Regions from separate parts of the Serratia sp. NFX21 genome, predicted to be linked through region 1. Evidence: predicted binding sites of a transcription regulator. Region 1 holds the regulator's gene; the other holds the start of a gene.
The links. Region 1 encodes PhoB, which activates phosphate uptake and scavenging genes when phosphate is short. Its sites were predicted from a motif close to CTGTCATAAAACTGNCNNAT; they were not measured.

Region 1 (16,402 bases):
GAGGGCTTTGTGCTGACCCGCGCCGATACCGATATCCTTGATACCACCATCGCACGCTTTAAACAGGATGCGGAATCTGCCCGAATCTTCCTGCGCCCGGACGGCACGCCGTTGCAACCGGGCGATCGTCTGGTGCAGAGCGACCTGGCCAATACGCTGGCGGCCATCGCCAAAGAAGGCCCGGACGCCTTCTATAAGGGCAAAATTCCCCAGGCGGTAGAGGCGGCAGCCAAACAGGGCGGCGGCATCCTGACGGCAGCCGATTTCGCCAATTACCAAGTCACCGAAACCCCGCCGATTACCTGCAGCTATCGCGGCTATAAGTTTGTTTCGGCTCCCCCGCCAAGCTCTGGCGGCGTGACGCTGTGCGAAATCCTCAACGTGGTTGAAGGTTACGATCTCAAGAGCATGGGCTTTAATTCGGCGGCGGCCATCCATACCATGACCGAAGCGATGCGCCACGCCTATATGGACCGTAACACCTACCTGGGCGACCCAGAATTCATCAAGAACCCGATCGACAGGCTGGTCAGCAAGAGCTATGCCGAAGAGATCCGCAAGAAAATCGTCGCGGACAAAGCCACGCCGTCAGAGAACGTGCAGCCGGGCATGGAACCCCACGAGAAGCCGGAAACCACCCACTACTCGATTGTCGATCATCAGGGTAACGCCGTCTCCACCACCTATACCGTCAACGGTCGCTTTGGTGCCGTGGTGATAGCCCCGGGGACCGGCTTCTTCCTCAACGATGAGATGGACGATTTCACCGTCAAAGTCGGCGAGAAAAATCTTTATGGGCTGGTGCAGGGAACCGCCAACAGCATAGCCCCCGGTAAGCGCCCACTATCGTCGATGAGCCCGACACTGGTGACCAAGGACAATAAAATCTTTATGGTTCTCGGCTCGCCGGGCGGATCGCGCATCATCACCATTACTCTGCAAACCGCCTTAAACGTGATCGACCACGGTATGGCACCGCAGGAGGCCGTAGATGCACCGCGTATCCACCATCAGTGGTTACCGGATGAGGTTTACTACGAACAGCGCGGAGTTTCTGCCGATACGCTGAAAATTCTCGGCGGCATGGGTTACAAGATGGTTGAGCAAACGCCATGGGGCGCCGCCGAACTGATTCTGGTCGGCCTGCCAGGCGCCGCAGGCGTCAGCCCGGCCAACTCCGGCAATGACTCCGCGGTTTCCGGCAGAGTGCGCGAAGGCTACCTGTACGGCGCCAATGACGTTCGTCGCCCGGCCGGCTCCGCCGTAGGTTATTGATCTGACTGGCCATCCGAACACCCACTAACCCATAAAGGGGCCGGTATACTGGCCCCTTTACAGAACTAACCGACTCGTCGCCACAGAGTCACGGACTCCTCACCCAGTTGCAGCGAGATCGCGTTTTGCGTGTCATTCAACTCGCCGTCCCCTTCCAGCCGTTGCCATTGGCCTGCGGCCAGCAACGGGCTGTGTGGCAGGGTCACGCTGCCGTTACCGTCACGCTGTAACGCCACCAACACCTGTTCCTGTTGGTAAATACGCACAAACACCAGCGTTTCAGCGGCGGCATGCAGCACCTGACAACCGCCGCGGCGCAGCGCCAGGCTCTGTTTGCGCAGCGCCGCCATGCGCTGGTACAGGGCCAACAGGTTCTGATCCCACTGGCTTTCATCCCACGGAAAAGGCTTGCGGCAGAACGGGTCGTTGGCCCCATCCAGACCAATCTCGTCGCCATAATATAGGCAGGGTACGCCTATCCAGCTCATCAGCCACACCGCCGCCATGCGCATCCGCGCCTGATTGCCCTGTAATAGCGTCAGAAAACGTGCAGTGTCATGGCTGTCGAGCTGGTTGAACTGAATCAACTGACGGCCATGCGGCAGCCCGGCCCGATAACCGTCCATCCACTGGGCGCAGTCCGCCGCATCCAGCTGCACCGGGTGGTGCGCCACGTCCAGCCCGGCGAGGAACCCCCGCACCGGCAGGGCAAAGCCCATGTAATTCATTGCCGCATCTTCCACGCCGGCATGCAGCCAGCGACGCGCGTCGCCAAAATGCTCGCCCAGCACGTAGGCCTGCGGGTTTTCCTGTTTAACCGCCTGATAAATGCCCGCCAGATGCTGCAAATTGCCGGTAGCGCCCCCGTTCTCACCCAGCATGTGCACCACATCCAGCCGCCAACCGTCGATGTTGTACGGCGGCCGCAACCAATGGCGCACCACACTGGCGTCACCGCGATAAATCGCTTCCGCTACCTGCGGTTCAGCGAAGTTAAGTTTCGGCAGGCTGGCATTCCCTTTCCAGTCGAGCGCGCGGCCATCGGGGTAGAAATTGAACCAGCCACGGTAAGGTGAATCGGGGTGATGGCAAGCGCCGTTATCCCCTTGCTGGTGGCGGTCAAACCACGGATGCGAATCGCCGGTATGGTTAAACACCCCGTCCAGCACCAGTTTCATCCCCACCTTGTGAGTACTCACTCGCAAACGCTGCAGGGCGGCGTTGCCGCCGAGATAGGGATCGACCTGGTAATAATCTTCGGTATCGTATTTATGTACGCTGGGCGCAGTGAAAATCGGATTCAGATACAGCGCCGTCACGCCAAGATGCTGTAAATAAGTGAGTTTTTTGCTGATGCCATCCAGATCGCCACCGTAGAAGGTGGACGCGGCATGCCGGTCTTCCAACGGATGGTGCCAATCCTGACGCACAACATCACAACCGGCCGCATGATGACGATAGCTGCCGCTCTGAATGCCGTGTTCCCCCCCGCTACTGGAGAAGCGATCGGGGAAAATTTGATAGAAAACCTGATCCGCCACCCAGGCCGGGCTGCGGTCGGGCACGTCGACAGCAAACTGCGCCAGTTGCCCCGGCGGCGTCAGCGACCAACCCTGGGGGCCGAACCATTGCTGACTGGCGGCCCAAACCAGCTTGAAGCAGTAACGACGGGTTGGCTCACCCTCATTGAGCGTCAAACTGGCCTGATAGCGATGCAGCCCGTCAATATGCTGCACTTTCATCGTCAGCAACCATTCTTCATTATCCGGCTCGGCGCGTAAAAACACCCGTTCGGGCACATCATCACCCTGTAACCACAGCGTGATATCAAGACGTTGCCCCTTCTTCACCACAAAGGGCGGGACCGGTTGATGCCAGGCGTTAAGCATGACTTTCCTCCTGCTGTACAAAACGAAATCGACGACGTTATTCAATGCCACGAACAATGCCACGTTGAGTGCCAGTCCCCCTCCTCTTTGGCCGGTAAACTCGGGGAGGAGCCGGGGGGTGGAGATAGTCGGTCAGCAGCAAGCCTATGTAAAAAAGGGTAAAAAGACGCACATTGTGGCCCGCAGCCATTAGGCTAACGTGTTTTGAGTCTATTGGATATTTTTTGCACATTTTTTAAAGGAGCGGCAATGCAACAACAGATAACCCTGTGGCTGGAGAAGTTCGGGCTGGAATTTAGCGGGGTGATGTCTCTGCTGATGGTGCTGGGGCTGATCGTCCTGATTTCGGTGGTGATCCATCTGGTGCTGCATCGCGTGGTACTGAAGGCTGTCCAGCGCCGTGGCCAGCAATCGCAACGCGTATGGCAACAGGCAATCACCCAATACAAGCTGTTCCAGCGTATGGCGTTGTTATTGCAGGGGGTGATCATTAATCTGCAGGCGGTGCTGTGGCTGCACGCCGGTGGTCAGACGCAGGCGGTTATCGTCACCGCCGCCCAGGTGTGGATCATGGGCTTCGCCCTGCTGTCGCTGTTTTCCCTGTTGGATACGCTGTTGGCGATGCTGCGCCAAAGCCCAATTTCAAACCAGTTGCCGCTGCGTGGCATTTTCCAGGGGCTGAAGCTGGTAGCCGCCATCCTGATTGGCATCATGATCGTCTCCTTGCTGATGGGTAAGTCACCCTTGCTGCTGCTCAGCGGCCTGGGGGCGATGACCGCGGTGCTGATGTTAGTGTTCAAAGACCCGATCCTCGGTTTGGTGGCTGGCATTCAGCTTTCCGCCAACGATATGCTTAGCATCGGCGACTGGCTGGAGATGCCGAAATACGGCGCAGACGGTGCAGTCACCGACATCGGCCTGACCACGGTAAAAGTGCGCAACTGGGATAATACCGTCACCACCATCCCGACCTACGCGCTGATCTCCGACTCTTTTAAAAACTGGCGATCCATGTCGGAATCCGGCGGGCGTCGCATCAAGCGCAGCATCAATATCGACACCACCAGCGTGCATTTTTTGTCGGATGAGGAACAGCAGAGGCTGAACCGCAACCCGCTGCTGCAACGCTATCTGAACGATAAAACGCAGGAGTTAAGCCAACATAACCAGCAGATTGCCGTAGATCTCAGTTCCCCCCTCAACGGCCGCCGCCTGACCAACCTTGGCACGCTGCGCGCTTATCTGGTGGCGTACCTGCGCGCCCACCCGAATATTCATCAGAATATGACGCTGATGGTGCGCCAATTAGCGCCAACGCCGGAGGGCCTGCCGCTGGAGATTTACGCCTTCACCAACACCACGGTCTGGGCGGAATACGAAAGCATTCAATCGGATATCTTCGACCATATTCTGGCGGTGATTAACGAATTCGACCTGCGGGTACATCAAACGCCAACCGGCAACGATATGCGCAGCATGCTCAGCCAAATGCGCCAGGCGCCCGACCTTTCCTGACGCAGGTTGACGTAACTGTTTCTGCCGGTAATGACTCTCAACCTATGGACAACGGATGTCTCGGTCCGCTTCTCTTTCGGCATAAAAACCGCGTTAATGCGTTGATTATCGCCCGCAGAAGGAAAAGAGGATTGCTGAAATCATTACGCCACCGGCTGTTTACCCTGCTGGCCACGCTGCTGTTTATTGGCTGTCTTCACAGCGCTTCGCTGGACGAAAGCCGTATGAGTCGGACCTTGCAGCCGGCGCTGAGCGCCCTGAGCAGCAATATGCAGGATATTCGCGAAGTGCTGGCGCGCGCAGCAGGAGAAGGGAAGGAAGAACGGCTGAACGACAGCAGCCTGCGCATCGAAGCTCGCTCCTCCGGTGACGATGAGCCAGAGGAAAAACGTTAAAAAACACCGGCGCATAGCCGTAATGCCGGTTAGTTAAGCAAAATTCTGAATAAGAATGTATGACATTGTTTAAGTGGGCGTCCCCCTCTCCCGAGGGAGAGGGCCGGGGTGAGGGGCTTTCGCGTTGGTTTGTATCCCCTCACCCTAACCCTCTCCCAAAGGAGAGAGAACAAGATCACCTTAACTTACAAGCATTACGGCGCATGGCCGGTGTTTTCATTTTCAATCCTGCTGCTGCGCCAGCACCGCCAGCTTCTTCTGGTGGTTGAGCTTGAAGTAGTAGCCCGCCAGCAGTACCACCACCCAGACCAGACCGGCGTACAGCGATACGCGGGTGGTTGGGAAGTAGCCAATCAGACCGATGATAAACACCAGGAAGATGATCGCCACTACCGAGGTGAACACGCCGCCGCGCAGCGGGAAGGCCAGGTTTTTCACCTGCTCTTTGCTCAGGCTGCGACGGAAGGCAATCTGCGAGAACAGGATCATGATCCACACCCACACGGTGGCGAAGGTCGCCAGGGAGGCAATCACCAGGAACACGTTTTCCGGCATGATGTAGTTGAGATACACCGCCAGCAGCAGCGCCAGCATCATCACCACCACCGTGACCCACGGAATACCGCGTTTGGAGACCTTGCTGAATATCTTCGGCGCGTGGCCCTGTTCAGCCATGCCGTGCAGCATGCGGCCAACGCCAAACACGTCGCTGTTAATCGCAGACAATGATGCGGTGATCACCACAAAGTTAAGGATACCTGCCGCCACGGTAATCCCCATGTGCTGGAAGGTCAGCACGAACGGGCTGCCATTGGTGCCCACCTGGTTCCACGGGTAGATCGACATGATGACGAACAGTGTACCGACATAAAACACCAGAATACGCCACGGCACCGAGTTAATGGCCTTGGGAATCGAGCTTTTCGGATCTTTCGCTTCACCGGCGGTGATACCGATAATTTCGATGCCGCCGTAGGCAAACATCACCAACTGCAGCGACAGGATCATGCCGATAAACCCGTTACTGAAGAAGCCGCCGTTAGACCACAGATTATGGATACCGGTCGGCTGCCCGCCGTTGCCAATCCCCCAGATGATGATGCCGATACCGGCAGCAATCATGATGATGATGGTGGCCACTTTGAAGAATGAGAACCAAAACTCCAGCTCACCGAACACCTTCACGCTCATCAGGTTGATGGCGCCAATTACCAGCACCACGCTCAGCACCCAAATCCAATGCGGCACCTCTGGGAACCAAATCCCCATATAGATACCGAACGCCGTCACGTCGGCAATCGCGACAATCAGGATTTCAAAACAGTAGGTCCAGCCGGTGATATAGCCGGCCATCGGGCCAAGGTAGTCCTGCGCGTAGCGTGAAAACGAACTGGCCTGCGGGTTGTTGACCGACATCTCGCCCAGCGCGCGCATGATGATAAAGGCGACAATACCGCCAATCAGGTAGGCCAGCAAAACGCTCGGGCCGGCCATTTTAATGGCGTCCGCCGAACCGTAGAACAGACCGGTGCCGATAGCCGAGCCAAGAGCCATAAAGCGAATGTGACGCGTACTGAGACCGCGTTTCAGCTTATTGGCCGCAGGAGCGGCGGGTGACTGTTGTTGCATGAAGATAACCCGTGTTTTTTAAACGTAAAAAAGCCACGGACAAGTCCGTGGCCCAAAATTTAGCCGGGGAATTAAGAGTGCGCGGTCACTTCGGAGCGCGAACAAACCCGGTCATAAATTGCGACCAGCACCAGCATCAGCAGCGACGGCGGCAACCATGCCAACCCTTGATCCGCCAATGGCAGATGATTGGTCCACTCCGGCAGGAAGTGCTGGAAGGTGGACGCTTTCACCGCGTCAAGGATACCAAACAACAGGCTGACTAACATCACCGGCGCGATGATACGCGGCGCGCTGTTCCACCAGCGCTGAGTGAAACTCAGCACCACCAGCACGATACACGGCGGATAAATCGCGGTCAGCACCGGGATAGAGATCTGGATCAGATGGCTCAGGCCCAGGTTGGAAACCAGCATCGAGAACAGACCCAAAATGAACACCAGCGTCTTGTAAGAGAACGGCAGGTATTGGGCAAAGAACTCGGCGCAGGCGCAGGTCAGGCCAACCGCAGTCACCATACAGGCGATAAAGATCAGCGCGGCCAGGAAGAAGCTGCCCAACCCACCGAAGGTGTTCTGTACGTAAGCATGCAAGATCACCGCGCCGTTGGTAGCGTCCGGTACCAGCACACCACTGCCGGAACCCAGCTTGAACAGGCTCAGGTAAACCAGCGTCAAACCGACACCGGCGATCAGGCCCGCCAGAATGGTGTAACGCGTCAGCAATTTGGCATCCTTCACGCCGCGGGAACGCGCAGCGTTAACGATGACGATGCCGAAGACCAGCGCGCCCAGCGTATCCATGGTCAGATAGCCGTTAACGAAGCCGGTAGAGAATGGAACGTTCTGATAGACCTCGGTGGCAGGAATTGGCGTGCCTGCAGGCCAAGCCAGCGCGGCAATACCCAATGCGCCCAGCGCAACAATTTTCAGCGGTGCCAGTACGTGGCCGACGGTATCGAGCAAGCGGCCCGGATACAGAGAGATGCCGATCACCAGTGCGAAATACACCAGGCTGTAAATAAACAGCGGCATGGCACCGTCACCGGTCAGCGGTGCAATGCCCACTTCGAAGGAGACGGTCGCGGTGCGCGGGGTGGCGAATAGTGGGCCGACGGCCAGATAGCAGACGGTCGCCAGCAGCAGGCCGGCGCGACGACCAATTGGCGTGCTCAGGGCGTCAATGCCGCCACCGACACGAGCCAACGCGATCACCGTCATCACCGGTAGACCGACGGCAGTGATCAGGAAGCCGATAGCTGCAGTCCAGACGTGTTCACCGGACTGTAAACCGACCATCGGCGGGAAAATGATATTCCCGGCGCCGACGAATAAGGCAAAGGTCATAAAACCCAGTGCAATAATATCTTTTGACGTTAAACGATGACTCATACGATGTCGTGTTGCCTGTTCAAATGAAAAAAAGTGTCCGATACGTGGTGGCGTTATGCCCCACCCGGTTGCCGGCTTGCCATTTCATCGCGAGACCAAATAAGAGCAGAAAACGCATAACGTCCGGCGTTTTGTCCTTATTCGAAAGTGACCACTCATGATGATGGGCAGAGTTTTAGGAGTTATAAATGGAGGTTTAGTCCGACAACGGGGGCTAAGTTAAACGTTTATAGCGTTGAAAGGCAAGACGCATGACAAAAAGCAGAGTTATAGACCAGATAATCTTTCGGGGCCAGTCGATCATAGTGGCTATCAATAAATATACAATACATGATTTGTATAATTTTTAAGCGACAGATTCACAAAACGTGAAGGCTTTGGCTAATGACCGCGCGAAAACGCCAATAAACAGCCAGTTTTCGCGCAGTCTGAACGAGTTTTTCGCCGTTACCAAACCTGCCGGGCGATATTCACCACGCTTTGCAGTTTATTCCACTGCTGTGATTCACTCAGGCTGTTGCCCTCTTCGGTCGAGGCAAAACCGCACTGGGTACTGAGGCAAAGTTGGCTGTGGTCGACAAACTGCGCGGCCTCCTCAAGACGCTGTTTCACCTGTTCAGGATTCTCCAGTTCACCGTTTTTGGTGGTGATCAGCCCCAGCACCACCTGCTGTTTACCTGGTTTGATAAAACGCAGCGGCTCAAACCCGCCGGACCGTTCATTGTCATACTCCAGGAAGAAAGCGTCGATATTCACCTGACCGAACAGGATCTCCGCCACCGGCTCATAGCCGCCTTCGGAGATCCAGGTGGAACGGAAGTTGCCGCGGCAAACGTGCAACCCAATGGTCAGATCGTCCGGCCTGTCGGCGATCGCGGCATTCAACACATCGGCATAAATACGCGCCAGGCGATCCGGATCCTCTCCGCGCTCGCGGATCTGCCGGCGTTGTTCGTCTGAACACAGATAGGCCCAGACGGTGTCATCCAGCTGCAGATAGCGGCAACCGGCATCATAAAATGCCTTGATCGCATCGCGATAGGTTTGGGCCAGATCGTCGAAATAGGCGTTCAGATCCGGGTAGACCTGACTGTCGATGGCCTTGCGCCCACCGCGAAAGTGCAGCACGCTCGGGCTTGGAATGGTCATTTTCGGCACCGTATCACCGGCAATCGCCTTCAGGAAGCGGAAATCTGCCAGCATCGGATGCTGCGGGTTAAACCCCAACTTGCCGACCACCTTGATGCTGCGCGCCCGGGTTTGCACGCCGTTGAACTGGATCCCCTGCTCCGCGTCATAGCCTTCCACGCCGTCCAGCCCTTCCAGAAAATCAAAGTGCCACCACGCCCGGCGGAATTCGCCGTCAGTCACCACCGCCAGGCCGAGCTCTTGCTGTTTGGCCACCGCCAGACGGATCTGCTGATCCTCAACCGCCCGCAGCTCAGTTGCGTCAATATCGCCTTGCTGAAACTGTTGGCGAGCGGTTTTCAGCGCTGCAGGGCGCAACAGACTGCCGACAACGTCAGCGTGAAAAGCGTGGTTGCAATCGCACATATTATGACTCCCGGTAGCAGGTAAAAGATCGGGCCTTTACCTCAGTAATTGACAGTTTGAATTATTACGCCAGGTTATTATGGACATCCAGACGTCTAAAAAAGATAGGGGGCATGCTGTCATACCCACTGCCGGGCAGCAATAGAAGAATTTTCATCGGTAGTGAGAGAAATTCATGTTGAGGGCGAATCAACGCCCCGAGGGAAATTTATTGCAGACCCAACGCCCGGCGGGTTTTCTGCAAAGTAGCAGAAGGCAGCGGCAGATAGCCGTCATGGTTCACCAGGTTTTGTCCGGTGTCGGACAGGACGCGATCGAGAAATGCGGCGGTCAGCGGCTCCAACGGCTGGTTGGGCGCTTTGTTAATGTAAATATACAGATAGCGCGACAGCGGGTAGCTACCGTTGCGCACGTTGGCATCGTTGGGGGTGACATAGTTTTCGCCGGACTCGGCCAGGGGCAACAGCCGCACGCCGCTGGCGCGAAAACCAATGCTGGCGTAACCGATACTGTTCAGCGAACCGGCCACCGCCTGCACCACCGAGGCAGAACCGGGCAGTTCATTGACCCGTGGCATAAAGTCACCGCCACACAGCGCACGCAGTTTGAAATAGCCGTAGGTGCCGGATGCCGAGTTACGCCCAAAGCGTTGCAGCGCACGCTGCTGCCAATCGCCGTTCAACCCCAGTTCACCCCAGCGCGTCACCGGCTGATTTTCGCCACAGCGCAGGGTAGCGGAGAAAATTCGGTCAAGCTGCTGCAGATTAAGACCGCGCAGCGGGTTGTCCTGATGTACCAGCACCACCAGCGCATCGACGGCGACCGGCACTGCCAGCGGCGCATAGCCATAGCGGTGTTCGAATGCCGACACTTCCGCCGCCTTCATCGGTCGGCTCATCGGCCCCAGTTGCGCGGCCCCCGCAGCCAAAGCGGTCGGCGCAGTTGAGGAGCCCGCGGCCTGGATCTGCAAATTAACGTTAGGGTAATGCTGGCTGAAGTCCTGCGCCCACAGCGCCATCAGATTCGCCAGCGTATCGGAACCGACGCTCGACAGGTTGCCGGACAGCATGCCGTCCGGCTGCGCTAACGCGCCACGGCTCACCAGCAGCGCCAGGCAAAGCAACAGCCCTCGGGTCATTCGGATCATACCAGCCTCTCGCGCGTTAATTTTTCACCGCATTCTCTGACAAAGCTGCGGGTACAATCAACCGGTTAGGCAAGGTAAAGATGAATCGGGTGCCAATCCCCTGCTCACTGAGGATCTCCAGCCGCGCGTCATGGTGGCTGAGCGCATGCTTGACGATCGCCAGCCCCAGCCCACTGCCGCCGGTCTGGCGTGAACGGGCCTTGTCGACGCGATAGAAACGTTCGGTCAGGCGCGGAATATGCTCGGCGGCGATACCCGGCCCATTATCACTGACCTGGAACTGCGCACCGTTGGGCGTCTGTTGCCAGCTCACTTCAATATTGGTGCCCTTTGGCGTGTGATTGACGGCGTTGTACACCAGGTTTGATACCGCACTGCGCAGTTGGTCGTCGTTGCCGAACACCTTGAGCTGTTCGTTCACCCGGAAGCTAATCTCATGGTTGCCGCCGCTCAACGACTGCGCTTCGCGTTGCAACACTCGCAACATCAGTGGGATATCGACCCGTTCGTTCATCTCGACGTTAGGCGCCGCCTCAATCCGCGACAGCGTCAGCAGCTGTTTGACCAGCCCATCCATACGCCGGGTCTGCTCTTGCATGGTGCCCAGCGCTTTGCCGCGCAGCGAACCATCCAGCTCTTCGTCGCTCATCATCTCCAGGTAGCCCTGCAACACCGTGAGCGGGGTACGCAGCTCGTGGCTGACGTTGGCGAAGAAGTTGCGTCGCGCGCCTTCCAGCTGGCGCATTTGGGTGACGTCACGCGCCACCATCAGTAATTGCCCTTCGGAATAAGGCATCACGCGGAATTCGACGTAGTGCTCATTGTTCAACTGCAGCGTCAACGGCCGGGTGAACTCCTGCTGTTGCAGATAGTGGCTGAACTCCGGGTAACGCAGCAGGTTAAGGATGTGCTGACCATTGTCTTCCGGCCAGCGGAAACCCAGCAGATGCTGCGCCAAACCGTTACACCAAAAGATATTGCCTTCGACGGTAGTCATCACCACCGCATCGGGCAGCGATTCCGCGCCGCTGCGGAAGCGTTTGATCAACAGCGCCAGTTCACGCCGCCGACGGCGATTACGCTGCTGCATCTGATAAAGGCCGTAAAACAGCGGTTCCCAGCTCCAGCGCCCAGGGGGCGGCGTCATGCTGCGATCAACCCACAGCCAGTGGGAAAGTTTGAGTTGGTTGTAGAAATTCCATACCAGCGCCGCCAGCACGGAGGCCAGCAGCAACCAGGGCAGATAACCGAAAATCAGCCCCAGCAGCAAGGCAGGCAAGCAGAAAAGGGCCAGCTCCAGGGCCAGCCTCTTCCAGGATAGACGTTCTAGCACGGCATATTCTCCAGCGCGTCGCGATCAGTAGCGCGTTGAGAATCGGTAGCCGGTGCCCCGAACGGTTTGAACCATTTTGTCATGACCACTGGTCTCTAACGCCTTACGGAGCCGACGGATATGCACGTCAACGGTGCGGTCTTCCACATAAACGTTAGTGCCCCAGACGTGATTAAGCAACTGTTCGCGGCTATAAACACGCTCTGGATGAGTCATAAAGAAGTGCAGCAATTTGAACTCTGTCGGCCCCATATCCAGCGCCTGCTCGTTGGCCATCACCCGGTGTGAAGAAGGATCCAGGCTCAGCCCTTGCATTTCAATCACTTCTTCCACCGCCATCGGTGAAATACGGCGCATTACCGCCTTGATGCGCGCCACCAGCTCCTTCGGCGAGAAGGGTTTGGTGATGTAATCATCCGCCCCGACCTCCAGCCCACGGACACGGTCTTCTTCTTCACCGCGTGCGGTCAGCATCATCACCGGAATATCGCGGGTCATCGCTTCACGCTTCATATGTTTAATAAACTGAATGCCGGAACCTCCGGGTAACATCCAGTCGAGCAACACTAAATCAGGGAACGGCTCAGACAGGCGCGTCACTGCGCTGTCATAATCCTCAGCTTCCAACGGTTGGTAACCATTCTGTTCCAACACAAAGCACACCATCTCACGGATCGGCGCTTCGTCTTCCACCACCAGTATGCGTCTTGCCATCGTCAATCCTGCCAATGTGTTAGCGATCACAGTTGATTGCGGGCGCCATTATGCGTCAGTTTTGTGACAGATTTATGAAATAAATAGCCATGAAATAAACCGGGTGTCATAGGCAGTAAGCATAGCGATTATTTCTAATAATACAGAAACATCATATTCCCTTTATAATCCCTGCCATTACTCTATCGCCCCGGGAGTGTCATGCGCCTGATCCACACCTCTGACTGGCATCTTGGCCAGTATTTTTTCACCAAGAGCCGCGCCGCCGAACATCAGGCTTTTCTGCGCTGGCTGATCGAACAGATCGAACAACAGCAGGTGGATGCGCTGATCGTCGCCGGGGACCTGTTCGATACCGGCTCGCCGCCAAGTTATGCCCGTGAGCTGTATAACCGATTCGTGGTGGATCTGCAGCGCACCGGCTGCCAGTTGGTGGTGCTGGGCGGTAACCACGACTCCGTGGCAACCTTGAATGAATCGCGTGAATTGCTTTCCTGCCTGAATACCACCGTGATTGCCAACGCACAGAGCGAAACCGAACAGCAAATTCTGGTGCTGAATCAGCGCGATGGTCAGCCGGGTGCGGTACTTTGTGCCATCCCTTTCCTGCGCCCACGCGATCTGCTCACCAGCCGAGCCGGCGACTCCGGAGTGCAAAAACAGCAGGCGCTGCAAGAGGCTATCGCCGACCATTATCAAAGGCTGTACCAAGCGGCCTGCGCGCGTCGCGATGCGCTGGGCTTGCCACTGCCGATTGTTGCCACCGGCCACCTGACCACCGTGGGCGTCACCACCTCCGATTCGGTGCGCGATATCTACATTGGCACGCTGGACGCCTTCCCGGCCCAGGCCTTCCCGCCGGCCGACTACATCGCGCTGGGGCATATACACCGCGCGCAGAACGTCGCCAAATCCGAACATATTCGCTACAGCGGCTCGCCGATCCCACTCAGTTTTGACGAGTTGGGCAAAGCCAAAAGCGTGTTTATGGTGGATTTCAGCGCGGGCGCTCTGCAACAGGTCACTGCGCTGGAGATCCCCAGCTTCCAACCGATGCAGCTTATCAAGGGTGATTTGGCGCAGATCGAACAACAATTGCAGCAGTTCGCCGATTATCAGGGTGAACTACCGGTGTGGCTGGACATTGAAGTGGCAACACAGGACTACCTTAGCGACATTCAGCGCCGCATCCAGTTACTGGCCGATCAACTGCCGGTAGAAGTGGTGCTGTTGCGCCGCAGCAAAGAACAGCGGCGCCAGGCCATTGAACAGCAGGACAAGGAAACGCTCAATGAACTGAGCGTCAACGAGGTGTTCGAACGGCGGCTGGCGCAGGAGCCTGAAATGGCCGAAGAACGTCGGCAACGAATGAACCAAATGTTCCAGCAGGTGGTCGAGTCCGTGCGGCACAACGACCAGGAGCCGAGCCAATGAAAATCCTCAGCCTGAGATTAAAAAACCTTAACTCCCTGCAGGGTGAATGGAAGATCGATTTTACCGCCGAGCCTTTTGCCAGCAATGGGTTATTCGCCATCACCGGGCCTACCGGGGCAGGCAAAACCACCCTGCTGGACGCCATCTGTCTGGCGCTGTACCACCAGACGCCGCGCCTTAACGTCACGCCGAGCCAGAACGAGCTGATGACACGCCACACCGCCGAATCGCTGGCGGAGGTCGAATTTGAAGTTAAAGGGGTCGGCTATCGCGCCTTCTGGAGCCAGCGCCGCGCCAAAAATGCCCCGGACGGCAACCTGCAGGCACCTAAAGTGGAGCTGGCGCTGCGTGAAGACGGAAAAATTCTGGCGGACAAGGTACGCGACAAGCTAGATATGACCGCCGCGATCACCGGGTTGGACTTCGGCCGCTTCACCAAATCGATGATGTTATCCCAGGGGCAGTTCGCCGCCTTCCTCAATGCCGATGCCAACGATCGTGCCGAACTGCTGGAAGAACTGACCGGCACCGAGATCTACGGCCAGCTTTCCGAGCGAGTTTTCGAACAGCATAAGCAGGCCAGGGCCGATTTGGATGCGCTGCATCAACGCGCCAGCGGCATTGAACTGCTCAATGACGAACAGCGTCAGCAGCTTGAAAACCAATTAATTGAGCTGGGAACGCAGGAAAATACCCTTGGCGAACAGGCCCACCAGCAGCAGCAGGCGCTGAACTGGTTGCAGCAGTGGCAACAAACACAACAAAAACAACAGGAATACCAACGTCAACTGAACGCGGCACAACAAGAACAGGCGGCGGCCGCACCGCAACTGCAGCAGTTGGCGCGCAGCGAGCCGGCAGAAAAACTGCGGCCGTTGCTGAATGAACGTAACCGCTGCCGCAACGATCAGCAGGCGCTGCAACAGCAGATAAGCCAATTAACGCAACAGCAAGAGCAACAGCTAGCCCAGATGGCGCCGTTGCAACAGGCGGTGGAGCAGGCCCGTGCGCAACTGCAGGCGCATGTTGAACACCAGCAGGCGCAACAGCGGCTGATCGACGAGCAAGTCGTCCCGCTCGATCACCAGATTGCCCAGTTACAGAAAACGCAGGCCGAGCTGCAACAGGCGTGCGATAGCGCCGCACTGCAGTATGCCCAGCAAAAAACAGCGCTGGAACAACTCGAGGTTCAGCGAAGCCAGTTGACCGCACAGGCCGGGCAGCATCAGGAAAAACTTAACGGCCTCACCGCCGCGCTGACGGCGCAACAGCAACAACAAAATACGCTGGAAGCCCAGTCGCCCCTGATGGTACTGCGCCAGCGCCAGACCGAACTGGCCGAGCTGCGCCCGGTACGCCAGCAGTTATTTACCCTGTCTTCCCTGTTTAGCCAGGTCAGCGAGCGGCTGGAGCAGCAGCGCCAGGAGTTTGCCGCCCGCCAGACGCAACTCGGCGAACATGAAAAACAGCTCGAAGAGACGCGGCAGCAGTATAAACAGCAAAAAGCCCACCAGACAGACGTGGAGAAAGCCCTCGAGCTGGAACAGCGCATCGTCAGCCTGGAAGCCGAGCGCGCCCGCCTGCAAACCGGTGAACCCTGTCCGCTGTGTGGCTCCTGCAGCCACCCGGCCATTGAGCAGTATCAGGCGGTAAAACCTTCTGAAACCGCATTGCGCCTGGCCCAGATGCGCGCCACAACCGAAGCTTTGTATACTCAGGGCACCGAACTGCGCACCCGTTGCGAAAGCCTGAAAGAACAGCAACAGCGCCAACAGCAGCTCATCACGCAAGACGAGCAACAGTTGGCTACTCACCTGCAGCAGTGGCAAACCCTCAGTACACCGCTGGCATTTGACTTTACCCTGCAAGACGCCGACCGCCTGAGCCAATGGCTGAACGCCTGCGACAACGAAGAACGTCAGGGTCAGGCCGCCCTGTTGCAACACGAACAGGCATCGCACGCCGTGCAGCAGGCCAAAGACCAACTGGCCGCACTGCAAACGCAACAGCAGCAGGCGCACCAAGAGAAAGTCCGGCTGGACGAGCGTTACATCCTGCTGGAGAAAGGCCACGCAGAGGCCCAGTTGCAACAGCAGCGGCTGCAGCAACAGTGGCAGGACGGCGAA
Region 2 (16,402 bases), 470 kb from region 1:
ACGTGGAAAAGAACGGTTCTGAGAACGGTTACTACGGTAAAGCTCAGTACAACTCTATCACTGCTGGTCCAGCTTACCGCTTCAACGACTGGGCAAGCATCTACGGTGTAGTTGGTGTTGGCTACGGCAAAAACATCGACAACGCCCAAAACGGTTCTGACCGTAACGGCAGCAGCGACTACGGCTTCACCTACGGTGCTGGCCTGCAGTTCAACCCAATCCAGGACGTAGCTCTGGACGTGGGTTACGAGCAGAGCCGTATCCGCAGCGTTGACGTTGGCATCTGGAGCGTTGGCGTAGGCTACCGTTTCTAAGATTTCTCCACGCCTACGGGTGTGAGCGTGTGGCGCAATTGGCCGCATCAGATAAAAATCCGCCCTCGGGCGGATTTTTTTTGCCTGTCATTCGGCGCGGGTAGCTACTTACCCAGTTTCTGTGCCGGCTCTGACGAAAAGCGTGCGCTGCGGGCATCTCGCTCATAGCCCTGTGGCTGGGTGAGAATACCGTACAGCGCGGGCCGACGGCCGTGGATCCAGCGGCGTCCGGTACTGAGCGGGATCAGCGACAGATCCAGTTCCGCCGTGACCATCTGATTTTCCGCCGCCCAGGTTTCCGCCAAAATACGGCCATAGGGGTCGAGGATCATCGCATTGCCGGTGCGGACCTCGTCGTCATCGCGCCCCACACCATTGCTAAACAGAACAAAAAGGCCATTGTCATGAGCGCGAGCCGGTAACCAGCGCAACAGCCAGCCGCGGCCATGTTCGCCACGAAATGCTGCCTCTATCGCCGCCGGATTTGTCTGCCGCTGCTGCCAGACTTCCAACGGTATTGGCTTCATACCATGCGGGCTACGGGAATGGGTGCCGCCCGTTTGATGCGGAGCCAGCAGGACTTCAGCCCCCAGCAAAGCGGTCGCACGCACGTTCTCTACCAGGTTATTGTCCCAGCAGATCAATACTCCCATCCGAACCCCCCATGGGGTGTCAAACACGGTGAAGCTGTCGCCGCTGGCTATCGCCGGGTGCTCAAAGGCGTGCAATTTTCGGTGTACGTGAAGCTTGCCGTCGGGCAGGCAAACCGCGTAGGCATTGTAATATTTGCCGTCTTCACCCTGTTCGATGAGCCCAACACCGATCGCCATGTTGTAGCGCTCCGCCAGCGGACGAATACGCGCCAGCGAAGGGCTGGTGGCAATGGGTTCGGCCAGCGCGCCAATTTCGCCGGCGCTGAGGTGTCGCACGTGCCAATAGCCGGTAATGCACATCTCCGGGAAGGTCAGCACCTGGATTTGTTCGGCGGCGGCGCGAGTGATAAAGCCCTCGATCACCGACAGGTTATAATTTTTATCGTTGGCGCGATGCTGGAACTGCACCGTCGCGGCGCGCAGAGAGTTTGTCATAAGGTTACCTTTGGTCGTTGTCTGGCGTTGATTACAGCAAAGCTATTGATTACTGTATAATCAATTAAATTCTTAATTTGATAACCAAACGGAATGGATATTCGACAACTGCGCGCCTTTGTGGTGCTGGCTGAACAGGGCAATTATCACCTGGCGGCAGAACGGCTGTGTATCACCCAGCCGGCACTGAGCAAACAGATCCAGGCGCTGGAAGCGCTGCTGGGTGCCCGGTTGTTTAACCGTGGTCGCCAGGGGGCACAGCTCACCGCCAGCGGACAGCGACTCTACCCCGAGGCACAGGCGCTGGTGGGGCAGCATTTACAGTTTCAACAGCGTGCTTTGAGGATCGTGCAAGGTGAGGCGGGGCGGTTGGCAATTGGATTCGGGCTGTCCAGTTTTCACCTTGCACCGCAACTGGTTGCCGCCTTCCGCCAGCGTTTTCCCGAGGTTGCCGTGGGGCTGGAGGATTTGCCTTCGGAGCGGCAGTATCAGCTGTTATTGCAAGGAGAGTTACAGGTGGGGTTCGTGCGGTTGCCGGTCAGCAAACCGCTGCGGGCCAGTGCGCTGCTGAGCGATCGGTTGGTGCTGGCGGCACCCGCAGCGTTGGCGCTGAAGGCGGAGGCGATCATCGGGCAATTCAACACCCTGCCGCTGCTGCAGCTGACGCCAAAACGCGGACGCGGTCTGAGCGAACAGTCGCTGCGTTTTATTGCCGCCCATCAACTGGTGCCGAATGTGGTGCAACAGGCGGGGGATATCCAGACGCTGTTGGCGTTGGTTGCCGCCGGCATTGGCGTTGCCCTGTTGCCGCACAGCGTCAGCCATATTATTCCGGCGGGTATCGATATTCTGCCGCTCAGCGGTGAACAGACCGAGTGGCAGGTCGGCATTGCCTGGAACCCGCAGCAGGCTGATGCGCTGCGGGATAATTTTATCCAGGTTGCGTTGGCCGCGGCGTCGGTGCGTTAACGGCCTGGTTTACAACGGGCAGTGCATCACCAGTATCGGGTTCTGATGGTACTCGCTGCGGTGGCTTTCGCTAAAACCGACCTTCTTCGCCAGCGCCACTGAAGGCTGGTTTTCCGGTGAAATAATACAGACCGCCTTATCGCCCGGTAAATGCTCTTTTCCCCAGGCCAGGGCCGCACGCAACGCTTCGGTGGCATAGCCTTTGCCCTGCGCCGATGTCACTAATGTCCAGCCCATTTCCGGGGCGTCGAGCGCCGGGGTGATATGCCGCTGGAAGTCAGAAAAGCCGATGCCACCGAGGTAAGCGCCGCTGACTTTATCGCGCACCGCCCAGTACCCATAACCTAATAGCGCCCAGTGCCCCACGTAACGCATCAGTCGGCCCCAGGAGTCTTCCCGATCTCTCGGCGTGCCGCCGATATAGCGCACCACTTCAGGATCGGCCCACATGGCGGCCAATGAGTCAAAGTCGTCCAGCGTATGGGCATCCAGGCGTAAACGTTCGGTAAGCAACTGCGGGGCGGTGGTGATAAGGGGCATTATTTTTTTTTCCTGCACAGAGCCAAAAGGGTCTGTGCAGTATGCCAGAGAAATTACACCGCCAGCCACAGCAACCAGGTGAACAGGAAACCACTGAGGCCGAGGATAGTGGTCAGTACCGTCCAGGTTTTCAACCCATCAGCCACTGAAAGACCGAGATATTTGGTGACGATCCAGAAGCCGGAATCATTCACGTGCGACAGCCCCAGCCCGCCGAAGCAGGTGGCGAGGGTAACCAGTACCAATTGCAGGTGATTCAGTCCGCTGACCGCTTCCGACAGTAACCCTCCGGTTGTCAGGATTGCCACAGTGGCGGACCCCTGTGAGGCACGCAGAGCCAGTGAGATAATAAACGCCGCCGGGATTAACGGCAGGCCAATGGTGGTCAGAACCTCCGCCAATGCCTTGCCCACGCCAGACTCCACCAGCACTTTGCCGAACACGCCACCGGCACCGGTTACCAGGATCACTACCGCGGCAGTGGGCAGCGCGCCACCCATTACGTCGCTGGTGTGTTGCAGGCTCCAGCCGCGGCGAATGGCCAGGAAATAGAACGCCAACAGCAGGGCGATCATCAGCGCCACCGCAGGGGAACCGATCAGCGATAAAGTGTCACGCAGTACCGAACCTGGCTCAAGCAGGGTGGCGGAAACGGTACCCAGCATGATGATCGCGATAGGAATGACGATCAGCGCGGCCACCAGCCCGGCCCCCGGAGGGTTGATGCGATCGCTTAACGGCGCTTTGCCTGCAGGAGCCGGCTCGGGGGCCGCCAGTTGCAACTGCTCCAGCACTTCAATCGACAACGGATAGGGCTTACGGTTCAGCCATTTAGCCGCGAAGTAGCCGATAACCCCGACCGGAATGCAGATAGCCATGCCGATAATGGTCAGCCAGCCGATGTCGGCGTTCAGTAACCCGGCAGCGGCCACCGGGCCAGGGTGCGGCGGCAGCGCGACGTGCACCGTCAGCATTACGCCGGCCATCGGCAGGCCAAATTTCAGCGGGGAAACTTTGGCCACCTTGGCAAAGCCGTAGATGATCGGCGCCAAAATGATAAAGCCGACGTCAAAGAACACTGGAATACCGAGAATAAACGCAGCGATGGTTAGCGCGGCGATGGTACGTTTTGGCCCTAAAGCCTGGCTGAAACGCTGGGCCAGCGACTCGGCCCCGCCGGAATGCTCGATCATTCTGCCAAGCATCGCGCCCAGACCGATAATAATGGTGACCGAGCCCAGCACACCGCCCATTCCGGCGGTCATCACTTTCATTACTTCGCCGGTCGGAATACCGCTGGCCAGCGCCACCAGCAGGCTAACCACCAGCAGGGCGACAAATGGCTGGATCTTGGCCTTGATCACCATCAGCAGAAGCAGCACTACGCCTAATGCGGCAATTATCAAAAGCAGGGAAGTGGACATGGGATAGCCTTTAATCGGGTAAGAGTCAGGCACCGCGATCGCCGGCTGGCGATACGGGTGCGTTTAATTTTTATATTGTTGCTGTCAGGTACGCAGGATCGGCCTGTTACAGGTAAGGTTTTATCCACCCCAGCCCGGCCCGGGTATCGCCACGCGGTTTGTACTCGCAGCCAATCCAGCCGGTATAACCGAGGCGGTCCAGTTGGGCGAACAGCCAGGGATAATTGAGTTCGCCGTCGTCCGGTTCATGGCGTTCTGGTACTGAAGCTATCTGAATATGGGCATAGCGCCCGGCCAGTGCAGCCATCAGACCGCTGATATTGCCGTCGACCAACTGCGCATGGAAAAAATCGAACTGGATAAACACATTCGGGCGATCGACGGCTTCGACCAGTTTTGCTGCCTGATGCTGGCTGGAGAACAGATAATTGGGCTTAACCTGCGGGCTGAGCGCTTCGATCAGTACCTTGATGCCGTGTTGGGCGAAGCTGTCGGCGGCGTAGCGGATATTACCGATAAAGGTATCGCGGTAGCGTTGCCAATCTTCGCCGGGCGGAACCACACCGGCCATGACGTGTACGCTGGGGCAGTTCAGCGCGATGGCATAGGCCAGAGCTTTGTCGATATCGGCACGCGCGGCCTGTTCGCGGCCAGGAACCGCCGCCAGCCCCCATTCTCCGGCATCGGCATTACCGGGGGCGGTATTAAACAGCACCTGCTGCAGGCCGTGGCGGCGCAGCTTTTCCGCCAGTAACTCGGCCGGATATTCATAGGGGAACAGGAACTCCACCGCGGTGAACCCTTCGACGGCCGCAGCCTCGAATCGCTCCAGAAACGGCAGTTCGGTAAACATCATCGATAAATTGGCAGCAAATTTTGGCATGATTCAGCTCCGTAGCTCGGCAATCTCATCATCGGTCAAATAACGAATCGGGCGTTCGCCGAGGGTGAAAATCAGCTTCGCCGCATCCTCCATCTCTTCGGTGTTGTCCGCCGCGGCACGCAGGCTCTTACCTGTAACCACCGGGCCGTGATTGGCCAGCAAAAAAGCACGGTGCGTCGGTGCCAGCTTGGCCAGATCCTCCGCCAGTCGCAAATCACCGGGACGATAGTAAGGCACCACCGGCACCTTACCGACGCGCATCACCACATAAGGGGTGAAGGGTTTGATGGCATTCTCCACGTCCAACCCCTGCAGGCAGGACAGGGCGGTGAGATAGGTACAGTGCAGGTGCACCACCGCTTTGCATTCCGGGTTGTTCAGATACAGCGCGCGGTGGAAACTGATCTCTTTTGACGGTTTATCCCCGGACAACCATTCGCCGCTCAGGCTGACTTTCGACAACCGATCGGCCTGCAGTTCACCCAGACAGGAGCCGGTGGGAGTGGCCAGTAGCGTGCCGTCCGCCAATAACAGCGAAAGATTACCGGCAGACCCGGTGGCGTAGCCACGCTGAAAGAACGAGGCCCCAAGACGTACCATTTCTTCACGCGCCTGTTGTTCGGTGGTCAGTGTCATAGGGGGAACTCCGTTTGCGCCCGGGCGAAAAAGTTCTCGTCACCAAAATTGCCCGATTTCAGGGCCAGTGAAATAGACTGATCGATGGCACGCACCCAGGGCACGCCGGGAGAAATACAGGGGCCAATGTGGAAACCGCGAATACCCAGAGCCTGCGTTACCACGCCAGAGGTTTCGCCACCGGCGACGATAAAGCGGCTGAAACCCCGCTGCTGGAGCTGTTTGACCACCCCGGCGAACAGCGACTCCACCGCCTGGCTGGCGGCGGCCATACCGTACTGCTGTTGCACCTGCTGCAGTTTTTCCGGCTCTGCGGTGGCGTACAGCAGAGGGGCCAGCGGGGCATTCGCCTGCTGTTGCACCCAGTCGACCAGCTCGGTGATATAGGCCGTGCGCTCGGCATCATTCAGGCACCGCGCCACGTCGACCGCCATAGCGGCCGCCTGTTGACGGTAACGTGCCACCTGTTGATTAGTCATAGTGGAACAGGAACCGGACAACACCACGGCTTTTGCTCCTTGCGGCGCTCCTGCGGCCTGTGGGCTGCCTTGCCCCGGTTGCGCCCATTGGCGTGCCAGGCCAATCGCCAGGCCGGAGCCACCGGTCACCAGCTTCATATCTTTCAGCGCCGCACCCTGGGTCAGCAAGTGCTGTTCATTCAGCGTATCGAGCACGGCGTAACGCATGCCCTGCAGTGCCAATTGCCGTAGTTTTTCAGCCACCGCCCCGGCACCGCGATCCATTTCTGCGGCGTTCACCAGCCCACAGCGTCCCTGAGCCTGTGCTTCCATCAGCCGCAGCAGGTTACTGTCGGTCATTGGCGTTACCGGATGGTGGCGCATGCCGGACTCTGCCAGCAACTGATCCGCCACGAACAGATAGCCCTGATATACGGTGCGGCCGTTAACTGGCAACGCGGGTGAAATCACCGTCTGGCTTTCGCCCAACGCATCAAGCAGGGCGTCGGTCACCGGGCCGATATTGCCCTGCGCGGTGCTGTCGAAGGTCGAACAATATTTGAAGTAAAATTGCCGGCAACCCTGGCGCTGTAGCCAGGCCAACGCCTGCAACGACTGCTCAATGGCCTGCGCCACAGGGCAGGAGCGTGACTTCAGGCTGATAACCACCGCCTGCGCTTCGACCGGCAGGTCATCCCGCGGCACGCCGTTCAACTGCACCGTCGGCAGGCCGTTTTCTACCAGAAAGCTGGCAATATCGGTGGCTCCGGTAAAATCATCTGCAATGACGCCGAGCAGCATTATGCGTTCTCCTTCTTTTGCGGCAGGTCGATACCGGCGAAGATCTTGATCACCGCACTGTCGTCCTCTTTACCGAAACCGGCATTACTGGCGGCGGTGAACATATTGAAGGCGGTTGAGGCCAGCGGCAGTGGGAAATGCAGCGCTTTGGCAGTATCCGCCACCAACCCCAGATCCTTCACGAAGATATCAACCGCCGATTTAGGTGCATAGTCACCGTCGACCACGTGGCGCATGCGGTTCTCGAACATCCATGAGTTACCGGCGGCGTGGGTGACGACATCGTACATAACGTCCAGCGGGATGCCGGCGCGGGCGGCCAGCGCCATGGCCTCGGCCCCGGCGGCGATATGTACCCCGGCCAGCAGTTGATGGATGATTTTCACCGTAGCCCCCAGGCCAATCTCTTCGCCAATGCGATAGACCTTGCCGGCAATGGCGTCCAGCACAGGTTGCAACTGCCGGAAAGTGGATTCGGCACCGGAGGCCATCACCGTCATCTGGCCCTCGGCAGCCTTGGCGGCACCACCGGAAACCGGGGCGTCCAACATGTTCAGACCCAGGGCCAGTAACTGCTGTTCGATCTGTTTGGCATCGGCCGCGGAAATGGTGGAAGACACCATCACCGGCGTATTTGGCTTCAGCTTCGCGGCCAGGCCGTTGTCACCAAACAGGATTTGTTTCACCTGCATGGCGTTGACCACCAGCAGCAACAAGGCATCGAGTTCGGCTGCAAAGTCGTCTGCGCGGGTAGCCGCCTGTTTTGCTCCGGCCTGTTGCAAGGTGGCCAGCGCCTGCGGGTTAAGATCGACACCGTAAGTAGTCAGTCCGGCATTAATGCACGACTTCGCCGCTCCCATGCCCATTGAACCTAATCCTACGATGCAAACTGCAAAATCCGCTGGCTGTGTCATAGCGCACCTCTTGTTAATTTTAGTGATAATTTGTTTTGTTGTGTTAAATATAAGCGCTTTGTCGTGCGTCATCAGCGATCGTTGTCACAATTATTAACAGTGGATGAATAAGGTTCACATCTGTCAATAATATAAATTTTTCTCTATCTATTTGTTTTAAAAAATTAAAATAAAATAACCGATAACATGAGCGACTTCACGGCCTGAAAACAGCAGGCTTTCACCGAACGAAAATTGACGTAAAATCACAATTATTATCACTGCGGTAAAGAGAGGGAACCGTGATACCTGTAGAACGCCATCAACAAATTTTAGCGCTGGTATCAGAACGCGGGGTGGTCAGCATTGCTGAGTTGACCGAACGGCTGGGGGTGTCGCACATGACCATTCGCCGCGATCTGCAAAAGCTCGAGGAGCAGGGCGCGGTACTGGCGGTATCGGGTGGCGTGCAGTCGGCAGAACGGGTGGCGATTGAGCCTTCGCATCAGGACAAGGAAGGGATGTACAGCCAGCAGAAAGCGGCCATCGGTCAGTTGGCTGCCCGGCAGATCCCCGCTGACAGCTGTATCTATCTGGATGCGGGTACCACGACGCTGGCGCTGGCCAGGCACATTAGCGATCGCGATGACCTGACGGTGGTCACCAATGATTTCGTGATTGCGGGTTACCTGATTGAACACAGCCAGTGCAAAATCATTCACACCGGCGGCACCGTCTGCCGTGAGAATCGCTCCTGCGTGGGGGAAGCGGCAGCGCAGGCATTGCGCGGGCTGTTTATCGATCTGGCGTTTATTTCCGCTTCGTCATGGGGCATGCGTGGGCTGTCGACGCCGAACGAAGACAAGGTGATGGTGAAGAAAGCCATTGTGGATGCCAGCCGCCGCTGCATTCTACTCAGCGATACCTCTAAATACGGTAAAGTTGCCACTTATCTGGCACTGCCGATAACGGCATTTGACGCGATTATTACCGATGACAACCTGCCCGCCGCCGCGCGCGAGGCTATCCAGCAGGCGGATATTACGCTGATGACGACCGGAGAGTGATTGGCTAAAACAGAAAACCCCCAAATGGGGATTATGACGTTTCGTTGGAACGGTAGCGGCTGATGACCCGCCCTGGCGTACCGAGGCAACCTCGTTCACGCCACTCCTGGCATCTTTGTTCCCACCAGGCATCATGGAAAGCTTGTAAGGCCTGCAAGCGCTGTTCTTTAATACTCAAAAAATTCGAGCTTTGCTCCTGTGATTGATCCAAGACGTTAGATTTCGATGACATATAAACCGTCCTTTATGAATTCCATTTTGTATAAATACTGTACTCTTCGAGCATGTTTTTTCAATAGTGAATCATAGATTTTGGCCAGGGCGGGTCTTAAAGGTACGCTAAAAACGAGCTTTGCCTGATATTGGGTAACGAAGTCGATAATAGTTTTACCTATCCCATCGACGAACAGGCGCTCACGTTCAGAAAATGTATACCCCATGGGGGTATAGGTATCGAATGCGGAGCGTCCTTGTCTGGTGGCAAGACTTAGTGCTTTGATATCATAAAACTCTATGGCATAAGCGTTATCTAAAAAGTCTGGGTCGGTATAAACATGCGCAAACCATGCTCGCATTTCTTGAGTGATCTTTTTGAAATCCAGATAATATTCTGCAGTTTTTTCGTCACTTTTGCTTACTGTTATCTGATATCTGAATTCACCCGCCCGTAGCGTATAGCGCTCCGTAGCATCAATCTCCATGATAAAATCCTTTTTATTATTACTTTTCCAATAGTTATCTTCCTTGTTAATGGTGAATTATTAGCAGCGACGGGATATCTGTGCCAGCCGTCCGCGGGGATCCTGCGCAGCGCTGCGCAGAAAACTAAATTCCGCTGAACCAGTTATAACCCTGATCTTCCCAGTAGCCGCCGGGGTTGGTATCGCTGACAAAAATAGCGGCGATATGTTTGGCGTTCTTGAACCCCAACTTGGTGGGTACCCGCAGCCTTAGCGGGTAGCCGTAATCCGCTGGCAGCGCCTTGCCGCCGAAATCCAGCGCCAGAATGGTCTGTGGATGCAGCGCGGTGGCCATGTCGATGCTGGAGTAATAGCGGTCCGCGCATTTGAAGCCAACATAGCGCGCGTTCAGATCCGCCCCGACGTGCTGCAGGAAGTTACGCAGCGGCACGCCGCCCCATTGGCCGATGGCGCTCCAGCCTTCGATACAGATCAAGCGGGTGATCTGGCTTTGCTGCGGCAGGCGCTGCAGCTGTTCCAGCGTCCAGGGCGCTTTTCTCTCTACCTTGCCGGAGACTTCCAGTTGATAGCTGGCCAAATCCACTTCCGGCACGTTGTACTCGGGGTAAAACGCGTTAAACGGGAAGGGATTGGTGATTTGGTCCGGGCGATAGGTTTGTGCCAGCTTCTGGCCACTGAACAGCCAGGCCTGCACCCGATCGTTCCAGCGTGACATTGCCCACAATACTTTATCGACCTGATCGCCGTCCTGCAGGTTGCAGCCGCTCAGCATGGCGATGCCGCCCAGCGTCAGGCCGGAACGCAACATCAGGCGGCGCTGCAGATTGACCAATTGTTTCTTTTGCGCCGGCTCCAGCGTCGGTGCCGCGGGGCGCTGTTTTTTATCATTCATGCTTGCCACCCGTAATCATTGCCCACAGCGTGCGCGGCACGATCATCACCATCAGCAGGTGGATCACCACAAATAAACCAATGCCGGACATAGCGAAAAAGTGCACATAACGCGCGATATCAAAACCGCCAAACAGGCTTACCAACCCTTGTAGCTGCACCGGTTTCCAGATTGCCAGCCCGGAGAGCACCAGCAACAACCCGAGAATCAGTACCCCGAGATACATTAGCTTTTGAATGGCGTTATAACGGCCGTGCTGATGTTTTAGCCGCAGCGTTAATGCCTGCCAGATATCGCGTCTTAACGTACCGGCGGTGAGCGGCAGCAGATCCTGCCGGAAATGGCCGCTGAACAGGCTCCACAGGAAATAGCACAGCGCGTTGCCTGCCAGCAGCCACATGACCGCCAGATGCCAACCAATCGCGCCCCCCAGCCAACCGCCGAGCGTGACCTGCGGCGGGAAGCGAAAGCCGAACAGCGGTGAGGCGTTGTAGATTTCCCAGCCGCTCATGAACATGCAGACCATGGCAAACAGGTTAATCCAATGGGTAATGCGTACCGGCCAGCGGTGCACCGGCCGTGGCGCGTTGGTTTTCATCATCGACTCCCGAGTTACATCGGCGGAACGGTGCCGTCTTTGCCGGCAGAAATACGGGTGGCGACGCGTTCGCCCTTATCGTCAGTGGCGGAGAACAACACGATGTGCGCACCGGGTTTGAGCAGGCTGCGATCGCCGTGATCAAGAGTCACGATCGGCACATCTTCCGGCACGTTAACGGTTTTCTGCTGGTTGCCGTAGGTCACGGTCAGAGTGCGGCCGTTGGAGTTAACCAGTTTACCGACGGTGCCGTTGGTCATGGTATCCACCTTGCCGTCGGCAGATTCCCAGGCTGAATGGCCCTCTCCGGTGCCGCGCAGGCTGGCGGCGAACACGTGGACTTCCAGCGCTTTCAGGCTGCCGTCCGCTTGGGGGACCGCGGCGGTGCCGATAAAGCTGTCCGGTTTAATGTCGTCCAGCGTGCCTTTTGAAACGCTCAGCACCTTCGTCTGGTCGTTGAGTTTCACATTGAGCGTTTCCCCTTTACGGTCGGTAATTTGCAGGCTGCTGTCGGTCACCTGACTGATAGTGCCGCGCAGTGGAGCAATAACTTTCCCTGGCGTTTGAGCCGCAGCGGCGGCTCCGCTGCACAGCATCAGGGTGGACAGCAGTAAACCGGCAAAACGATGACGGGTAATCATAATGTTCTCCTCTGTTTAGGTTGCCGGTTAAGCATGGTTGAACAACAGGGACAGCACCATGTCGGTTTAATGACATTAATGTCATCAAGCATGTCTGCCGAAGCTGCTAGTATTTCCGCAGGTGTAATGAGGTGGCGACAATGCGGATATTGGTAGTTGAAGACGACATCAGTACGGGTGATTACCTGAAGAAAGGGCTGGGCGAGGCCGGATACAGCGTCGATTTGGCGCGTAACGGCACCGACGGCCTGTTTCGGGCGCTTGAGGATGCTTACGACGCCATTGTGCTCGACGTGATGCTGCCAGGGCTGGATGGCTGGCAGATCATTGAGGTACTGCGCAAGAAAAGCGATGTGCCGATCCTGTTTCTGACCGCCCGCGACGGGGTGCAGGATCGTATTCATGGCCTGGAGCTGGGGGCAGATGATTATTTGATCAAACCTTTTTCCTTCACTGAACTGGTGTTGCGATTGCGCACCTTATTGCGGCGCGGCACGGTACGTGAGGCCGACCACTATGCCATTGCCGATCTGCAGCTCGACGTTCTGCGCCGCAAAGCGGTACGGCAGGAGCAGGTGATCCCGCTGACCAACAAAGAGTTCATGTTGTTGCATCTGTTGGTGCGTCGTGAAGGGGAAGTGTTGTCACGCACCATGATCGCCTCGCAGGTCTGGGACATGAACTTTGACAGCGATACCAACGTGGTGGATGTGGCGATCAAGCGGTTGCGTGCCAAGATTGATCGGCCCTTTGACGTCAAGCTGATCCACAGCGTGCGCGGTATCGGCTACGTTTGCGAGCCGCGTTCATGAAGGCTCTGGTCCAGCGTTGGCGTGCGCTGTCGTTGACGCTGCGCAGCGCTATGCTGTTTGCGCTGGTGGCGGCGTTGGTCGTCAGCGGTGCGGGATGGTACCTGTACGACGCAATGCGTCAGGAGATGACCCTCCGCAGCGATTTGCAGGTCACCGGCCGGGTGGAGTATTACCGTAATTTACTGAGCCGGCGTTTTCCCCTCGAGCGGCTGATGGCGAACACCGGCCTGTTTGAAAATATGCTGGGGAACGAGCAGGACGTGCTGATTTTTCAGCAATCTGGGCAAAAGCCGTTAATCAACGTTAACCCGGCCAGGCTGAGCCTGCCGCCGATGATCCCGACGCCGGTTGGCACGCCGCAGCGGTTGAGTGCGGTACAGAGCGGGCAGACGGCGCAAGGCGTGCCATTGCGAGCCGTCTCGGCGCTGGTCAGACTGGAGGACGGCAACCTGCTGCAGATCTCGGCGGCCCATGTGATGTTCAATGAACAGAAGATGCTGGCGCGTTATCTTTGGCGAATTGTCGCCGCGGTGATAGTGGCGTTTGTGCTGATCGCATTGCTGGGTTATTGGGTGATGCGCCGTGGCTTACAGCCATTATGGCGCATGGCAGCGCAGGCGGCGGTGATCACACCGAATACGCTGTCGACTCGCCTGAGCGAGCAGGGGGCGCCGAAGGAATTGCAGCAACTGACTCGTTCGTTTAATGCCATGCTCGATCGCCTGAACGAAGGCTATCAACGGCTGACGCAGTTTTCCGCCGATCTGGCGCACGAGATCCGCACTCCGGTGGGCGCGTTAATGGGGCAATGTCAGGTGGCGCTGTATCAGTCACGCAGCGTGGAGGAGTATGAAACCCTGTTGTCGAACAACATGGATGAACTGGAACGCATTTCGCGCATGGTAGAAAATATTCTGTTTCTGGCGCGTGCCGGCGAAGGGCAAGCGGTGCTGAACGTCAGTCGCCTTGATATGGCGCAAGAGCTGCAACGGGTGGCGGATTATTTTGAAGGGCTGGCGGAAGAGCGCGGTATTACGCTGGTTTGCGCAGGCAGAGGGCAATTGCTGGCGGATGCCATGTTGTTCCAACGTGCACTGAGCAATCTGGTGGCCAATGCGGTGCGTTATGCCGATGAGAACAGCCAGATATTACTCCAGACCCTCACTCAGCAGACTGGGGAAGTGGTTGTACAGGTGGTTAATCAGGGGCCGGCTATTGCTCCAGCCCATCTTGATAAGTTGTTTGACCGTTTCTACCGCGCGGATGCTGCCCGCAGTTCCGGCAGCCATGCCAGCGGGCTGGGATTGGCGATCGTCCGCGCAATCATGACGCTGCACGGCGGTGTCACTCGTGCCCACTGCTCCGGAGGGAATAACTCCGCCCGGATCACCTTTAGCCTGATATTTCCCGCCGCAGATTAATTTAATCCCGCCGTTTGAGACTAATCTTTGCATCACTAATATAGTGACGCAGGGTATTATTGGCGCAAATGTATTCGTAACCATTTACTTTCATTTTCACCGTTATTGTCTCTATAACCCCCGAATCAAAAGATTAATCCTGCCGTAAATTGCGTCTATTTTACGCTTTACCCTTTGATTTTTGGTTAAATATAGTGTCATCAAAAATTATGCATTATTATTTTTTCATTAAAAATGCTTGCATTAAATGAGCAGGAAGGATTTTTAGCTTAAAGGAGATAATTTACAAAACAAAAAACTAACTTTAAGAACTTTTACATATAAATATATCAATGATTGTGATGTTTGTATAATCTTTGGTTATGGTTTATGAGAAAAATCTTATATCGAAAACAGTAAGGCGAGAAACATCCATTCTGTGGCGTTAATTGATTTTCATTGCGATTGGAGACTGGAATTACTGATTAACCTGATTAAATATTGCTTAATATTTTATTAACATTTAACGACGGCGATAAATAATCACTAGAGTGACCTCTAAAAAATGAAATATAGATTAAACGATCACATCATTTTTGATGTGGATACGGGCACCCTGAGCCTAACGGAGCTCTCTGATGACCCCATCTCTATTTCCAATCCTTCAAAACGACTACTGCTGCTATTGATTACCCATCATGGTGAGGCAGTTGGCCGGGAAGTGATATTCAAGAAGGTTTGGGACGATTATGGCATGGTTTCTGGTAACAATAATCTTAACCAGTGCGTGAGCAAGCTACGTCGGGTAATTAAAAACCTGGGCATTGAGGAAGAGGTGATCGCCACCGTACCCAAGGTCGGTTTTATGCTGCGCTATGAAATAATAGTTGAACACTGTGACGGGCCGGAAAACAGCTTCACCGACGAAGAAACGTCTGTTATTCCGCATGCCTCTGTTCAACCGGAAATAGCATCATCGGCCGGGAAGCCGGGGAGCGTCGGGACAGTGTATGCCGGCTATTCCCGACGTTGGTGGACGATAGCCAGCATCGTCGCACTGGGGGTGATTATGCTGGTGGTGGCGATTAGCTGCTACCTCACCGGCTCGGTTTCCCGGCAGGAGATTTATTTGGGTAAGGCCAACAGCTGTAAGGTTTTCATGTCGATGCCCGGCGCTGCGGTTGCCGTCAGTGCCGGCCTGAGTCGTGACATTCTGGCCTATGCCGCCCCGCAGACGGCAGAGTGCAGCGGCGACGAGTTCTTGTTGGTGGTGCGTAGTAACCAGGTGCGCTCCTACATTTCCGGTATTTCCCGGCTATTTTTCCTGCGTTGTCGCATTTTGCGTGAGCACAGGGTCGAAATTTGTTCTGGTCTTGAAAGCGACAAAGCAGCAATTATCAATTAATCATTACTCGGTGTCAGGATGAACACCACCCCGGGGGAAAGGAATATGCCGCCAATATTATCACCTTGATATTAATAACTTAAGCTTTGCCTTTTGGCTACTAATGCAGCATTTCCGCCTCAATCGCTATTTTTATACCTAAATTACGGTAATAGATTATGACGAATATTCCTTTCAAAGAGGCTATTCTCTTTTTTGAACCCAATCCCTGGGTAAGAAAAGGATTACGGGCACTTATTGAACCCGAGCCAACGCGCTACCAATTTGTCTACAGCATCAGAGAAATAGAGGCTGTGCTGAAGGAGAATGAGAAACAAATCCTCATTATGGAGTTGTATAATGAAAGTGAGAATTTGTATGATGTATTACGCTTCATTCTGACGATTAATGATTTCTGGCCGAAGACACCGCTGATCATATTTACTGAAGTGACTAACGCCAGCATACTGGCGATGCTGGCGGCAGAGACGCATTTATCCCTGGTGGCAAAAGGCGATCCGCTGGATTGTCTGCTCGAAGCCGTTGCCGTTGCCGACACGGGAGTGGGGTTTCGCAGCCCGGGTATTCAGGCGGCGCTGACCCAGCCCGTGGAGCCTCTTTCACGCAGCGAATGGCTTATACTGGCGATGATGATTACCGACAGCGATCCGCGGCGCATCGCCCGTGTCACCCATCGCAGTTACAAAACGGTGAGTACCCATAAGTTGAATATCATGCGCAAACTTGGTCTTAATCAGGCAGGGTTTATGCGTCTGATTCTGGCCTTCCGCATTCAGCATCCTGCCTGAAAATCAACCGTCGGTCCGTCTTGTTACCAGTCAGATCGGCGGCTTAATAAAACCTCCTCAGATCGCTTATTTTTCTCGCCACTTACCATTTC

Region 2: ACNT1W_RS09575 (heavy metal response regulator transcription factor) is a predicted target of PhoB. The motif match lies at 11,962-11,981, and genes of this name have one in related genera.

What each region holds. Positions count from the first base shown of each region.
Region 1 is NZ_CP183196.1:1,524,970-1,541,371, reverse strand. It holds gene ggt (gamma-glutamyltransferase) at 1-1,275, shown strand, start outside; gene malZ (maltodextrin glucosidase) at 1,341-3,164, opposite strand; gene ACNT1W_RS07225 (mechanosensitive ion channel family protein) at 3,414-4,679, shown strand; gene ACNT1W_RS07220 (hypothetical protein) at 4,811-5,074, shown strand; gene proY (proline-specific permease ProY) at 5,297-6,703, opposite strand; gene brnQ (branched-chain amino acid transport system II carrier protein) at 6,775-8,094, opposite strand; gene ACNT1W_RS07205 (cobalamin-independent methionine synthase II family protein) at 8,542-9,648, opposite strand; gene ACNT1W_RS07200 (PstS family phosphate ABC transporter substrate-binding protein) at 9,857-10,795, opposite strand; gene phoR (phosphate regulon sensor histidine kinase PhoR) at 10,812-12,128, opposite strand; gene phoB (phosphate response regulator transcription factor PhoB) at 12,153-12,842, opposite strand; gene sbcD (exonuclease subunit SbcD) at 13,044-14,276, shown strand; gene sbcC (exonuclease subunit SbcC) at 14,273-16,402, shown strand, end outside.
Region 2 is NZ_CP183196.1:1,998,415-2,014,816, forward strand. It holds gene ompX (outer membrane protein OmpX) at 1-314, shown strand, start outside; gene ACNT1W_RS09510 (nitrilase family protein) at 419-1,402, opposite strand; gene ACNT1W_RS09515 (LysR family transcriptional regulator) at 1,496-2,371, shown strand; gene ACNT1W_RS09520 (GNAT family N-acetyltransferase) at 2,381-2,911, opposite strand; gene ACNT1W_RS09525 (GntP family transporter) at 2,965-4,335, opposite strand; gene ACNT1W_RS09530 (HPr family phosphocarrier protein) at 4,442-5,218, opposite strand; gene otnC (3-oxo-tetronate 4-phosphate decarboxylase) at 5,222-5,854, opposite strand; gene otnK (3-oxo-tetronate kinase) at 5,851-7,113, opposite strand; gene ltnD (L-threonate dehydrogenase) at 7,113-8,027, opposite strand; gene ygbI (DNA-binding transcriptional repressor YgbI) at 8,309-9,073, shown strand; gene ACNT1W_RS09555 (hypothetical protein) at 9,289-9,774, opposite strand; gene ACNT1W_RS09560 (molybdopterin-dependent oxidoreductase) at 9,899-10,666, opposite strand; gene ACNT1W_RS09565 (cytochrome b/b6 domain-containing protein) at 10,659-11,264, opposite strand; gene ACNT1W_RS09570 (hypothetical protein) at 11,279-11,905, opposite strand; gene ACNT1W_RS09575 (heavy metal response regulator transcription factor) at 12,046-12,717, shown strand; gene ACNT1W_RS09580 (heavy metal sensor histidine kinase) at 12,714-14,138, shown strand; gene ACNT1W_RS09585 (winged helix-turn-helix domain-containing protein) at 14,683-15,522, shown strand; gene ACNT1W_RS09590 (LuxR C-terminal-related transcriptional regulator) at 15,681-16,310, shown strand.